Regions from separate parts of the Entomobacter blattae genome, predicted to be linked through region 2. Evidence: predicted binding sites of a transcription regulator. Region 2 holds the regulator's gene; the other holds the start of a gene.
The links. Region 2 encodes LexA, which represses DNA repair genes until DNA is damaged. Its sites were predicted from a motif close to TGTTCTANNTANGTTC; they were not measured.
Positions count from the first base shown of each region.

Region 1 (6,045 bases), 330 kb from region 2:
TAGAAAGACCATTTTCAATTCTTTGGCTATGCATGGCGAAAGATTCATCTGTAAGACCAAAAGCATAGAGAGACTTTTTTAACCCCGACATTTTAATGGAGCTGATTTTTTTTGCCATGTACATAGACATTAACATATGGCGTGAATTGATCAGGAATGTAGAGAGTAAAATTGGGATCAGGGTTGTGCCAGATGTTAGCAACGCCAGTGCGGCAAATTGAGAAGCTCCAGCATAAACAAACAGGCACATAGCAGGTGCAAACCATACTGGTAGGCCAACATTCAGGCACATTACACCAAAAACAAAGGCCACCATAAAATAACCGGCCATAATTGGAGAAGCGTGAAGCAGGCTTTCCCTAAGGTCGCTTTTTACATCTGGTATAGTATTGTTTAGAGATCGAGTTCGCATGTGGTTTCTCCTACTGTTGGCAGAAACCCAAAAGAGCTCCAGAATTTATATGCAGTCTTGTTTTTGTTGTCAATAAATAGAAAAACACGTTTAATACCATTGTCGTAAAAATCAGAAAGCATTGCTTTTGTTAAAGCTGTGCCAATTTTATTGTTTCTGAACAGGGGTGATACGGCAATATGGTTGAGTGTTGCCCGAGTTCCCATAAACCCTCCAATAATAACGCCAATAATAGTGTGATTATTTTTTTTGGCTAAATAGCAACGTGAACTGTCGGAATGAAGAACATTTCTGATATGTTCTTCATCTTGCCAGTCACAGAAAGAAATTTCCTTAAAAAACTGTAAGAATGATACAATTTTAGAAGTATCATCAGAATTAGCCTTGGATATGGTAAATTTATCCGTAGATTTGCTTTTAGTAGTATATTCTATATGGATATTATTTGATGATGTCATATTCTGATCCCGGCCTAGAGAAAGATACAGCAATAATCTGCCGAAAACCCATTTGGGTGTCAGTTGGGTTAATAGCCGGAGTTACGTAATGTAACATTTCACGATCAAGAAAAAATGTAGTGTCTAATATATTTTGATAAGTACCAGAATCAACCAGTATTTCGTCTTTAGTAAAAATCTGGCTTTGGGCTCCTTCGACGTTGTGACGTCCCCAGAAATGCACACCACTAAAAGGATAACCGTCACAATGAATTCCTTCAGGGGTAATTTCAATTTTTTGATCTGGTTTAATTTCAATCCTTATCTGGTGTATCTGACATTGCCATGTTTCGGTATGAAGTTTTTCTGGAAGAACTTCCTTATAGACATTGAAATCGATTTTTACTAAGGATTGTAATATAGGTGATGTTATAATGTTATTATCGAAATCATTAAAATGTCTCTCAATCCCACCTACATATTTATTATGAATGAGGGACTGCTCATAAGCTCGGTGTTCAAGTTGAGTCAATTGATGTGTTACAGGGTTATAATTAAAGTCACTATATCGACGATAACGTGTTCCGTGTTTTGCCTGACCATAGAATTGATCAACACCCATATCTTCCCAACTTTTGGTAAATTTAACAAAATTATCAAATTCACCGTTGAGGGTGAAATCAGAACCTGAAATGGTTACTGTTTTATCCCTTCGGAGATTGTGACCGATGCTTCTGTTGTTAAGGTGTAACATATATATATTATCCAATATTAAGTCGTTATATTGAGAGTTTCATCTATAAATGAAACAAAGAATTAGTAAAAAGAACTACCAATAAGTTATATTTATATGTTTTGTAATTTATCTAAATAGTTAACATAGAATGAGATAGTAAATAAATTAACTATATTGTGATTAAAATTTAAAAAAATACAATATTACATATATTTTTGTAATTTTAAAACAAACAGAAGCTGTTATAAGGCTGAAAAAAGAAGGTTTCAGTATTGTCTCTATCGCCAAACTCATTGGAATATCAAGAAGCAGCGTTTATAGCTGTCTAAATATAAAAATATAAATTCATTATATAAACTGGTATTATATTTTTATTTATATATTCTATATATTTGTTGGTATCCAACCTTTATTTTGTGGAGTTTTTCATTATGGCACGCCCTTCCAAGAACCCTCCTTTGACTGAATTATTGGAAGGGATGGATCGTATTGAACGAAAGATGCGTGAGGCAGAAGAAGAAAAAGAAGAGCTTCGCAAGAAGCTTCTTCTTAGTGAAATACGTAATTATGCTTTCCTTGGTCGCCTGTTATGGGATCATGTCAAGGATGACCTTCATTTTAGTAATTTAGTCAAAACAATATTGAAAGAGACAAAGGAACATCGGGTATTTAGTGGTTGGAATCCTAAAGATGAGCCAATGTTTTCCTTGGATGATATTATTGATTTCAGCGTGGCAGATATTCAGTTCGGAAAAAGCGAAGAAGAGGAAGTCCCCAAAATAGACCGTAGGCGCAAAGAACATAGATCAGTTAAGCAATCATCAAGTTTATGAGAGAATGGGCATCATTACGAGTATTTTAAAAAAAGTCAGTGCTTATCCCGAGGCCGAGTATAAAATATATAATGGTATAAACAATATAAAGGAAATACTCAACCTTATTGGTCTGTAGTTTTAAAGGAAGTGTTCCTTTTTTTGAAAGGAATTGGTGTTGGGAAATAAATTTTCCCTTTTTAAGTGTTCCTTTTTTGTTCTATAAAAGAACATGATAGGAACACAAAATGATAACAATAATAAAAAAAATTGACGAGCCACTTCTTTCAAAAAAATTACCGTTCTGCACATCAGCTGTGAGGGCGGGTTTTCCGTCGCCTGCAGATGATTATCGAAACCCTGATCTTGACCTCTATGAGCATCTGATAACCCATCCCAGTGCCACATTTTTCTTGAGGGTAGAGGGGGAATCCATGCAGGGGTTTGGCATTTTCCATGACGATCTGCTTATTGTTGACCGTGCGCTAGATGCTCAATCAGGGGATATTGTGATAGCCGCTGTGGATGGGGAGTTAACGTGTAAACAGCTGGTTAAAAAAATGAGTTTTATTATCTCCAGGCCGGGCACCCTGATTATCCACTCATTTCGTTACAAAATCATGATTTTACCCTGTGGGGTGTGGTGATCTGGGCAATTCACTCTACCTATCCGGTTCGATCTGTAAAATGAATACTCAGCATTCGTGGTTGGTTCTGGTAGATGGCAACAATTTTTATGTGAGCTGTGAGCGGTTGTTCCGTCCTGATCTGAAGGGAAAATGGTGGGAGTTTTATCCAATAACGATGGCTGTGTGGTTTCTCGTTCCAACGAAATAAAACCCCACGTTAAAATGGTCATGCCAGCCTATCAGATACTGGACTCTATTAAACAGCAGGCAGTATTGTTGAGTTCTAACTACGAACTCTACGGTGATATCAGTGCCCGTGTAGTTAATACATTGAAGCAGTTTTCCAATAGAATTGAAGTTTATTCTATTGATGAGAGCTTTTTATATTTACCGGCTCTCTCACTAGAGGAGGTTAGAGGGTTTGGGCTATCTATCCGTGAAACGGTAAAGAAACACATCGGTATTCCCGTTGGTGTGGGTATTGGCACGACACACACATTGGCCAAATTTGCCAATTTTTGCGTCAAACAGTTAGAAAAATGTAACGGCGTTTGTGTTTTTGAGCCCAACAGTGAGGAAACCAAGCGTGCCATGCAGCATTTCCCAGTGGGAGAGCTGTGGGGCGTGGGTAGGAAACTGGCTCCAAAACTCGTAGCACTAGGTATCCATACGGTATGGAATTTACGAAATGCAAACCCTGTAGAAATGCGCCGCAGATTTTCGGTAGTGGTTGAAAAGATGGTCTACGAGTTGCGTGGTATTTCCTGTATTGAAATGGGAGAGGAGCATTTTCGGCAAAATATTATGACATCTCGTAGTTTTGGAAAATCTACCTCTGTTTATGAAGAATTGGCGGAGGCAGTCAGGCGTCATGCGGCCAAGGGTGGCGAAAAGCTTCGGGCCCAAAAGAGTGTGGCTAAAGCTATTATGGTTTTGCTTAAGACAAACAAGCATCGTATTGATTTACCACAATATTACTCACGCTTGGCTTGTGCCTTGCCGATACCTACAAATGATAGTCGGACAATTATCAAGACGGCTCTTGTAGCTCTACAGCGGATATATAAACCAAATTATCACTATATAAAAGCAGGGGTCATCATGATGTTGGATACAGCCCCTGTTCATGCGAGGCAAGCAAGCTTGCTGGATGCTATAGAAGTCCCAGATAAGCAAGCAGGGCAGGCGTTAATGAAGAGTATTGATGTCCTGAATAAAAAATTTGGCGGCAATACTGTAACGTTTGGCTCGTGTTCTTCCACAGCTCCATGGCAGATGCGTCGCAATAGCTGCACACCTCATTATACAACAGATTGGCGGCAACTCGCCATTGTGAAGGCTCATTAAACTTTTAATTTTCTTATAAGCAAGCAGCTGTGCTCGTACCCTACTGTTAATAACTAAGCTTTCGGGTTGGAAAAGCTAACATTATTTTCTTTTGTAGTTTCGAAAGCGAAGGTATCTTTTTCCCTGCCTTCTGATATGTATTTCATTTAAGTATCAAACTTATATAAAAATATTTTCTCATAACGGTTATAGAATTCTTTAAGCTCTTCTCGGCTATAATCAAAAAACTGCTCATAAGTTGGAATAGTAGAAAACCCAAAAGAGAGGCCGTTACAGACCTCGTTAAAAGCATCATAAATAATACCGGCTTCAAAAGCTCTTATTTTGATGGTAATAATATCGTCCAAGGTAGAATTTTTATACTGCTCAAGTATAAGGGTTAATTTTTTTTCAAGTTCCATTCCTGTTTCGTAAGGGCTCTCGTGAGAATCCTGGTGGCGGGTGTTAAATTCTTCTCCTAGTCGTTTTAGGGCTACGTGAAGCACTTTTGCACAGACCTTCAGTTCCTCCTTTGTGGCTTCAAAAGTGAAGAGGTCTTCTTTTAGTTTTGCAGTGATGAGTTTCATTATTTAGGTAATCCTAACGATCTCTTTATTCTATCAACGTTTTCAAAGTAGAAGTCTTTTTGTGTTTTAGGCCTGAAGATGGAACCTGTGAATTTTCCTGTTCTGTTGAGGCCGATAAAAATGCCCTTATTATTATCCCATATTACCATACGGTTAGGGCCATTGTAGAATTCTATACCTGGTTTGGGGTGGCCCTCCCGTATAGAATGGACCACATCTGTGACGTAGTCTTTCAGTTTTTTAGGTGTATCAAGGCCGATATCCTTAAGAGGGAATTTATCTGGCTCTTCTGTTGGATCAACTGGCTTGCCGTCCAGATGCCCGCGATTGATAGAGTGGTCAACCGTGTGGTCAATGACCTGGTCAAGGGTAGCGTTATAGCCTTGTGGGAAGCGTTCGTTAATCGAAGATGAAGATGGCTTTCTCTCTATTTTCTAATATATGTTTCATTATCATGGCTATACTTAGTTTAGGTAGATTTTTTCATAACGATCGTAGAATGCTTTAAGCTCTTCTTTGTTATACCCGATAAGTTCTTTGAGGGTAGGAACGTTAGCAAACCCGAAGGATAGACCATTACAGACCTCATTAAAAGCATCGTAAATAATACCGGCCTCGAAAAACCGGATAGTGATGGTAATAAGGTCGGGAGGAGAAACGTCTTTGTGCTCATCCAGGAGTGCTTCTAGTGTTTTGCCGAGTTCCAGTCCTGTTTCGTAAGGGTCTTCATGGGTATCTTGGTGGCGGGCACTAAATTCGTCACCTAGCCAGTCAAGGGCTAAGTGGGTTACTTTTGAGCACACTTCTAGTTCTTCTCTTGTGGTTTCGAAAGTAAGAATATCGTTTTCTTGATCTTTTAATATGCGTTTCATATTTCTATCATATGCAGTCCATATAAACTTTTTTATAATGAGCGTAGAATGTTCTAAGCTCTTCTTCGTTATATCCAATAAGCTGTTTTAGGGTAGGAGTATTCCTATATCCGAAAGAGAGGGCATTACAGACCTCATTAAAAGCATCGTAAATAATACCGGCCTCGAAAAACCGGATAGTGATGGTAATAAGGTCGGGAGGAGAAACGTCTTTGTGCGCGTCTAGAATGGCTT
Region 1 is NZ_CP060244.1:1,369,098-1,375,142, forward strand. It holds gene JGUZn3_RS05975 (AzlC family ABC transporter permease) at 1-412, opposite strand, end outside; gene JGUZn3_RS05980 (GNAT family N-acetyltransferase) at 394-870, opposite strand; gene JGUZn3_RS05985 (2OG-Fe dioxygenase family protein) at 854-1,603, opposite strand; gene JGUZn3_RS12910 (helix-turn-helix domain-containing protein) at 1,830-1,928, shown strand; gene JGUZn3_RS05995 (hypothetical protein) at 2,017-2,418, shown strand; gene JGUZn3_RS06000 (LexA family protein) at 2,646-3,044, shown strand; gene JGUZn3_RS06005 (Y-family DNA polymerase) at 3,177-4,373, shown strand; gene JGUZn3_RS06010 (hypothetical protein) at 4,520-4,939, opposite strand; gene JGUZn3_RS06015 (hypothetical protein) at 4,999-5,352, shown strand; gene JGUZn3_RS06020 (hypothetical protein) at 5,404-5,811, opposite strand; gene JGUZn3_RS06025 (hypothetical protein) at 5,819-6,045, opposite strand, start outside.
Region 1: JGUZn3_RS06000 (LexA family protein) is a predicted target of LexA. The motif match lies at 2,603-2,618, and genes of this name have one in related genera.

Region 2 (6,045 bases):
AAAAACCTATGGTATTTATACGGTAGCCATACGTCCACCGACTGTTCCTGTAGGGCAAAGCCGTATTCGTTTTACGCTTTGCGCCTTTCATCAATGGAAGGATATAGAAATATTGTGCCAAGCGATGGCAGAAATCATTTCTGAGCTCCAGATTGAAGAGGGCGCTGAAGAGAGAAGTAGCAGATGGAAACTGTAAAACCGGTTCTCGCCTTTGCTCCTGGGTGGAGCTATCAGTCTGATCTATGGTCAGCTACAAAAGCCCATCTTGATGGATATGAGAAGTATATGTTTGAGCTTTTCTCTGTAGAAGAGAAAACAGTCCCGGTTTTTGGATCAGCCGAAAAATTAATTTTTTCTCTTCTGAAAAGGACTGAACCGCTTATTCTGGTGGGGCATTCTTTTGGAAGCTTATGGTGTTTAAGGCAGTTTTTTCACTTTATAAAGAAAAATAATCAGGCGGAAGTAATGCAGCATGTCTCTTTTGCGCTGATTAATGGGTTTAGCTGTTTTAAGCGCCGGGAAGATTTTAAAGAAGGAATTGCTGGTGATCAAATTGAGCCAATGGTGAAGCAGATTTCTCAAAAACCATTAAGCGTTGTTAAGGCTTTTCGCCGAAAAATAGAAGATTATACGCCTCTACCGCAGCACTTTCATATTACAGCCCTTCAGCTGGGGCTCACCTACCTCCAGACAGAAGATTACCGTAAGAGCCTACCGATGATTTTGCCGCGTGTTTCTGTTCTAGCAGGAAGGCAAGATCGTCTGGTGAATGAAGAGATGACAAGTAAGCTTTTCCCAAAAGAGTGTATCCAATGGGTGTCGGAAGGGGGGCACATGCTCCCTATAACCCATCCCCAAATCTGTGCTGACTTTATTCGAAAGGGATTTAAGCAGGCACATTTAAGCAGGCAATAGATGGATAAGATTCTTAGAGCTTTTGTCTTCTTTAATATAGGGAATAGTGAAGGTTAGAGGCATGGTCTTTAATGAGCATAAACGAAAAATCCAGTCTCATTTTTCTCATGCGCATCATTATGAAAAATATGCCCTTGTGCAAAAAACCGTAGCCCAACGGCTGATGGGTCATATTCTCAATCGTTATACCATGTTGGGGTTACCTCCACCGAAACGGATTTTAGAAATTGGATGTGGGAGCGGTTTTTTAACACAGCTTTTAAAAATAAATTTTCCTGATTCCTTTTGTATTTCAGTTGATTTAAGTGAAGAAATGATTCTTCGTGCGAGGGAAAATCATAACGGTTCCCAGATTGCCTTTGCAGTTATGGATGGAGAAAATTTAGCCCTTTCCGGCTCATTTGATTTGGTGTGTAGCAGTTTGTGTATGCAATGGTTTGTGAGCCGGAAAGCTGCACTAGAAAGGCTGTATGAATATTTAGCTCCGGGAGGATTGTTCATGGCCAGTACTTTAGCTGCTGGAACCTTTGAGGAGTGGCGGGAAAGTTGTAACCAGATGGGTGTGGCCTGTGCGGTACCCTTCTATCCTTCTATAGATCAACTGAATGCAGAACGCCCCAGGAGCGGCCATGGCTTGTGGTCTAGTGAAACTCTTATTGAGCCCGTAGACAATGCATGGGCATTTTTACAAGCTTTAAAAGCGATTGGTGCACATACGGCCCCAGCGGGGTATAGGGCTGTATCTTCCTCTTCATTACGTCGTGTTATGTATTATTTCGATCAGCATTACTCTTATCTCTCTTATGCTGTTGCTTATGGTTGGTTTCGAAAAGCGCCCTGTCAGGGGGTTTTTGTAACAGGCACTGATACAGCGATAGGAAAAACGGTTGTTTCAGCAGCGTTGGTGCAGGCCTGGCAAGCTCTCTATTGGAAGCCCTTTCAAACAGGGGTTGCGGAAGAAAAGCCCGATCATGCAATCATAACCTCTCTGGTAAGACGAAAAGACGGGAAACTTCCCAAAATCTTACCAAGTTTGCTCGTTCTTTCGGCAGCACTTTCTCCTTTTGAGGCCATGTTACGTGAACAAAAAAGCTATAGTTTTGAAGATTTTCATTTAACGCCATCCTGTAAGGCAGATGATGTGCTTGTTATAGAAGGAGCTGGTGGTGTTATGGTACCTCTTACTGCTCATACCCTTCTCCGTGACGCCATTTTAAAAATAGGCTTGCCCGTTATTCTCGTTGTGCGAAGTGGCTTAGGAACCCTTAATCATACTCTTTTAAGTGTGGAAAGCTTAAAAAATGTTGGTATTGCCATTGCTGGTATTGTTATGAATGGGAAACCCCAGCCGCATAATCGTAAAGCCATAGAGGAAAGAACTGGGGTGCCGATTATTGCCGAACTAGACTGGTTAGAAGAAGGCATAACCCCACAGACTATTCTAGCCATGAGCCAGGCTTTACCTGCTTTTAACGTACTTGTTCAATAGGAATAGCGCGGTGGGTAATAAAGGTTGCTATGGAGGGAATATCATCAAGGTTAAGTGCAGTGATATGAGAGGGGAAGTTAAAACTCTCAAGAGTGGCAACCCCGCATATGGATGGAAGATTGGGGTAGAGAAAAGGCTTTTGAAGTGCTGCTCGGTGGATTTCAAGGGCAACAGGCAGCAGGGACTTAAACCCCTCAACGAGGATGAGATCAACGTTAGACATCTGCTTCAGCAGCTGTGAAAAGGAGGGTTTTTCTGATGGGTCGGAGGTGTTTTCATGCATCAAGGCCCAACGTTTATCTGAAGCAATCATCACTTCAGTAGCCCCCGCCTCCCGATGTAAGTAAGAATCCTTTCCTTTCTGGTCAATATCAAACCCATGGTGGGCATGTTTTAAAGTAGAAATGGAAAGGGACATATTGTGCTTGAGATAAGGGATCACTTTGGTTAATAGGGTTGTCTTTCCCGCTCCACTCCAGCCCGCAATGCCCATAATATGTGTTGTCATGTTTTTTGAGTTCAAAAATAGGAAAGTGCTTTTCTCAATAGACCCATAGAGGTTGGTAATAGAAAAAGAGTGGTCATGATAAGCAGTAAAAACGAAAAAGTTAACTCTTAAGTGATAACCAGTTCAGTAGTGGCGAATTAAACTGACGAGCACCCCTTGAACCTGAATTTTTTCTACAGGAAAGAGACGCGTTTCATAAGCCGGATTCGCAGGTTTTAGGGCAACAACATTTCCCCGTTGATACCATTCCTTTAAGGTTACTTCCTCACTTTCAATAAGGGCTACAACAATTTGCCCATTTTCTGCTTGCTCAGCTTTGCGAAGAATAATGGTATCTCCTTCTAAAATACCGGCCTCTTTCATAGAATCTCCTGTCACGGTTAAAGCGTAGTGCTCACCTTGAGTAATAAGGGAACTAGGAACTTCTATGGTGTTTTCTGGATCAGGCAGGCTTTCTATAGGTAGGCCTGCTGCAATATACCCATAGAGTGGGAGTAAAGTGGTATCAGAAGAGTGCTGTGTTACCCCGCGTGAGGAAGGGGAAGAGGGCATTCGTTGAGGTGTGCTATCATGTGTAGCAGTCCTGTTGGGATAAAAGGGGTTTTCGGTAGAGACATAGTTATCGGGCAGCTTGATCACTTCTAGAGCACGGGCTCGGTGATGCCGCCGTTTTAGGAAACCCCGCTCCTCCAAACCAGAGATAAGACGGTGGATTCCCGATTTGGAACGAAGAGCCAGGGCTTCTTTCATTTCATCAAAAGAAGGGGAGAACCCCGTTTTTTGTAAATAGGTATGGATGTACAATAAAAGCCTGTATTGCTGAGGAGTCAGCATGGTATGGCATCTTTCTTAAAAATAAGCCGTAAGAGGCATTCATTACAATAAATATTCTTTATATGTTCTTTATAAGTTCATACTATGTTTGTCAAGAATGGAAATATGCAACATAATGAATTTTAGTTTATAAATGAAGACGTGTCAGATCAATCAGTGAACATGCACTACCGGCTTTTATAGGGGCATGATGGGGATAATGTAAAAACAGAGCGTTACTTTTTTTTAAAACATTCATTAATGAAGAGTCTTGATTTTTAAAAGGGGTAAACAAGTGGCCATTCTGGGGGCTAATATCGAGCTGGGAGCGGATATGCAAAAGGAAAGAGGTATTATTTGCGGGCCAATCCACTGTTATTACACCCTGCTCAATAAGGGGTTCTAGCCCGCTTTTTTGCCCTGTGATGAAGGACAAGGCCGGTAAAACAAAAAGAACTGAGCATACAAAGGCAGAAACAGGGTTACCCGGCAAGCCAATAACGGGTACGCTGCCTATGTTTCCAGCGAAAAGGGGTTTTCCAGGGCGCATGGCAATTCTCCAGAATTCAATGTGCCCTCCTGCTTTTTCCAAGGCTGTTTTAACCAGATCATAAGTGCCCACACTGGCCCCTCCTAGGGTGAGGAGTAGATCAAGTCTGTTTTGTTGTTTCAGCAAAGCAATAAGGTCTTCTTCCTTATCCTGCAGGGGCGTTAGCATGACGGGCTCTCCTCCTGCTGCAGAGATAAGAGAGGCGATCATAGGAAGGTTGGAGTTTATGATATGCCCGGCTGAAAGGGGGGCTCCTGGCATGGCCAGCTCATTTCCTGAGGTAAGAATTCCCACTCGGGGTTTAACGGAAACTTCTATCCATGGGTTATTTCCTCCAGCGGCTAGGGCAATATGGCGTGGCGTTAAGAGTTCCCCTTTTTCGATGAGAAGGTCATGAAGTTTAAAATCCATACCTTGTGGGCGTATAAATTGCCCACTTTGGCTATTTTCTTCATGAAACTGCACAGTTTTTTTATCTTCAGACAGCTCAGCATTTTCCTGCATAATCACACAGTTACATTCGTGGGAGAGAAAGCTGCCTGTAAAAACCCTAACGCATTGTCCTGCCTGCAAGGTTTTAGAAAAAATGGAACCAGCAGGAATGCTGCCTACAATTTCAAAATGATTGTAATGATCCTTATCCTTGTATCTGATGGCATACCCATCCATAGAAGAAGTATGGGCTGGTGGGTGTGTGAGATTGGCATAAATATTTTGAGCCGTTATACGCTGCCCTGCCATGGTTATTGGGATAAGCTCAGTTGTGACAGGGGTAAGAAGATCAAAAATTTTTTGACGTGCTTCTGCAACGCTAAGCATGAGGCTACCTTTAGAAGAAAGAAATTTTATTGACTGAAAATTTTTAGGATGGCAAGGAACAAAACCAATTTTACTTAAAATGCGGTTCCTGAAGAATAAGAGACTTAAAGACTTGATATATTGAACATATTTATGTAAACGTCAAAACAATAATAGTTACCAGACATGTTGGAATAGGTGTTGAGGATCGGATGGCTAAAGCAAATACTATTTTAATCAAGCTTGTTTCAAGCGAAGATACTGGCTATTTCTATGTAACAAAGAAAAATGCCCGCACGAAAACCGAGAAAATGGAAATGCGTAAATACGACCCAGTTGCACGCAAACATGTTATGTTTCGTGAGGCAAAAATTAAGTAATTTTTGTTGAAATCTAGGTTGTGCAAAAAACAGGCTTTTCAGGCCTGTTTTTTTATAGCCAATTTGAGGAAGAGAAGGCTTATTCGATCTCACCATTCTTCTGGAAATCAAAGAGAAAAGGAGGATTGATTAGAAGAGATGATCGTTTTGGCTATAAGGGATGACCAGATCGTTGCTATTAGCAAGGCTTAACATCGCCCTTGCCCTTTCATCGAGTATATCCTTATCCAGACCGTTTTCTTTTAACCCTTTAATACGTTTAGCCCATGCCTGTTGTTCAGAAAGCGCATCCTTGCGGGCTTGCTTGGCCTTTTCCAGAAGTTTAAGCTGGTTTTGGTAGCTTTTTATTCCATGCTCTCCCTGTATGGCATTCCAGCTGAAATAAGCTGTTAGGCCAATAAACAGACAAGGCGGAATAATAGCTTTGATGAGCTTTTTAATCGCACGACCAAGACCCATAGAATTTGCCTTACTTATGATAAAGAAAGAGATTTCTTATTCTGATATAAAAAAGAATAAAAAACAACCATAATAGTTACACCTCCCCCTATACCACTCTTGCGAATGGTATAGGGGTATAAACTCTTCTAAA
Region 2 is NZ_CP060244.1:1,694,979-1,701,023, forward strand. It holds gene JGUZn3_RS07485 (aminotransferase class I/II-fold pyridoxal phosphate-dependent enzyme) at 1-196, shown strand, start outside; gene JGUZn3_RS07490 (alpha/beta hydrolase family protein) at 184-915, shown strand; gene bioD (dethiobiotin synthase) at 977-2,404, shown strand; gene mobB (molybdopterin-guanine dinucleotide biosynthesis protein B) at 2,385-2,912, opposite strand; gene lexA (transcriptional repressor LexA) at 3,036-3,746, opposite strand; gene JGUZn3_RS07510 (molybdopterin molybdotransferase MoeA) at 3,874-5,094, opposite strand; gene rpmG (50S ribosomal protein L33) at 5,286-5,453, shown strand; gene JGUZn3_RS07520 (FtsB family cell division protein) at 5,583-5,912, opposite strand.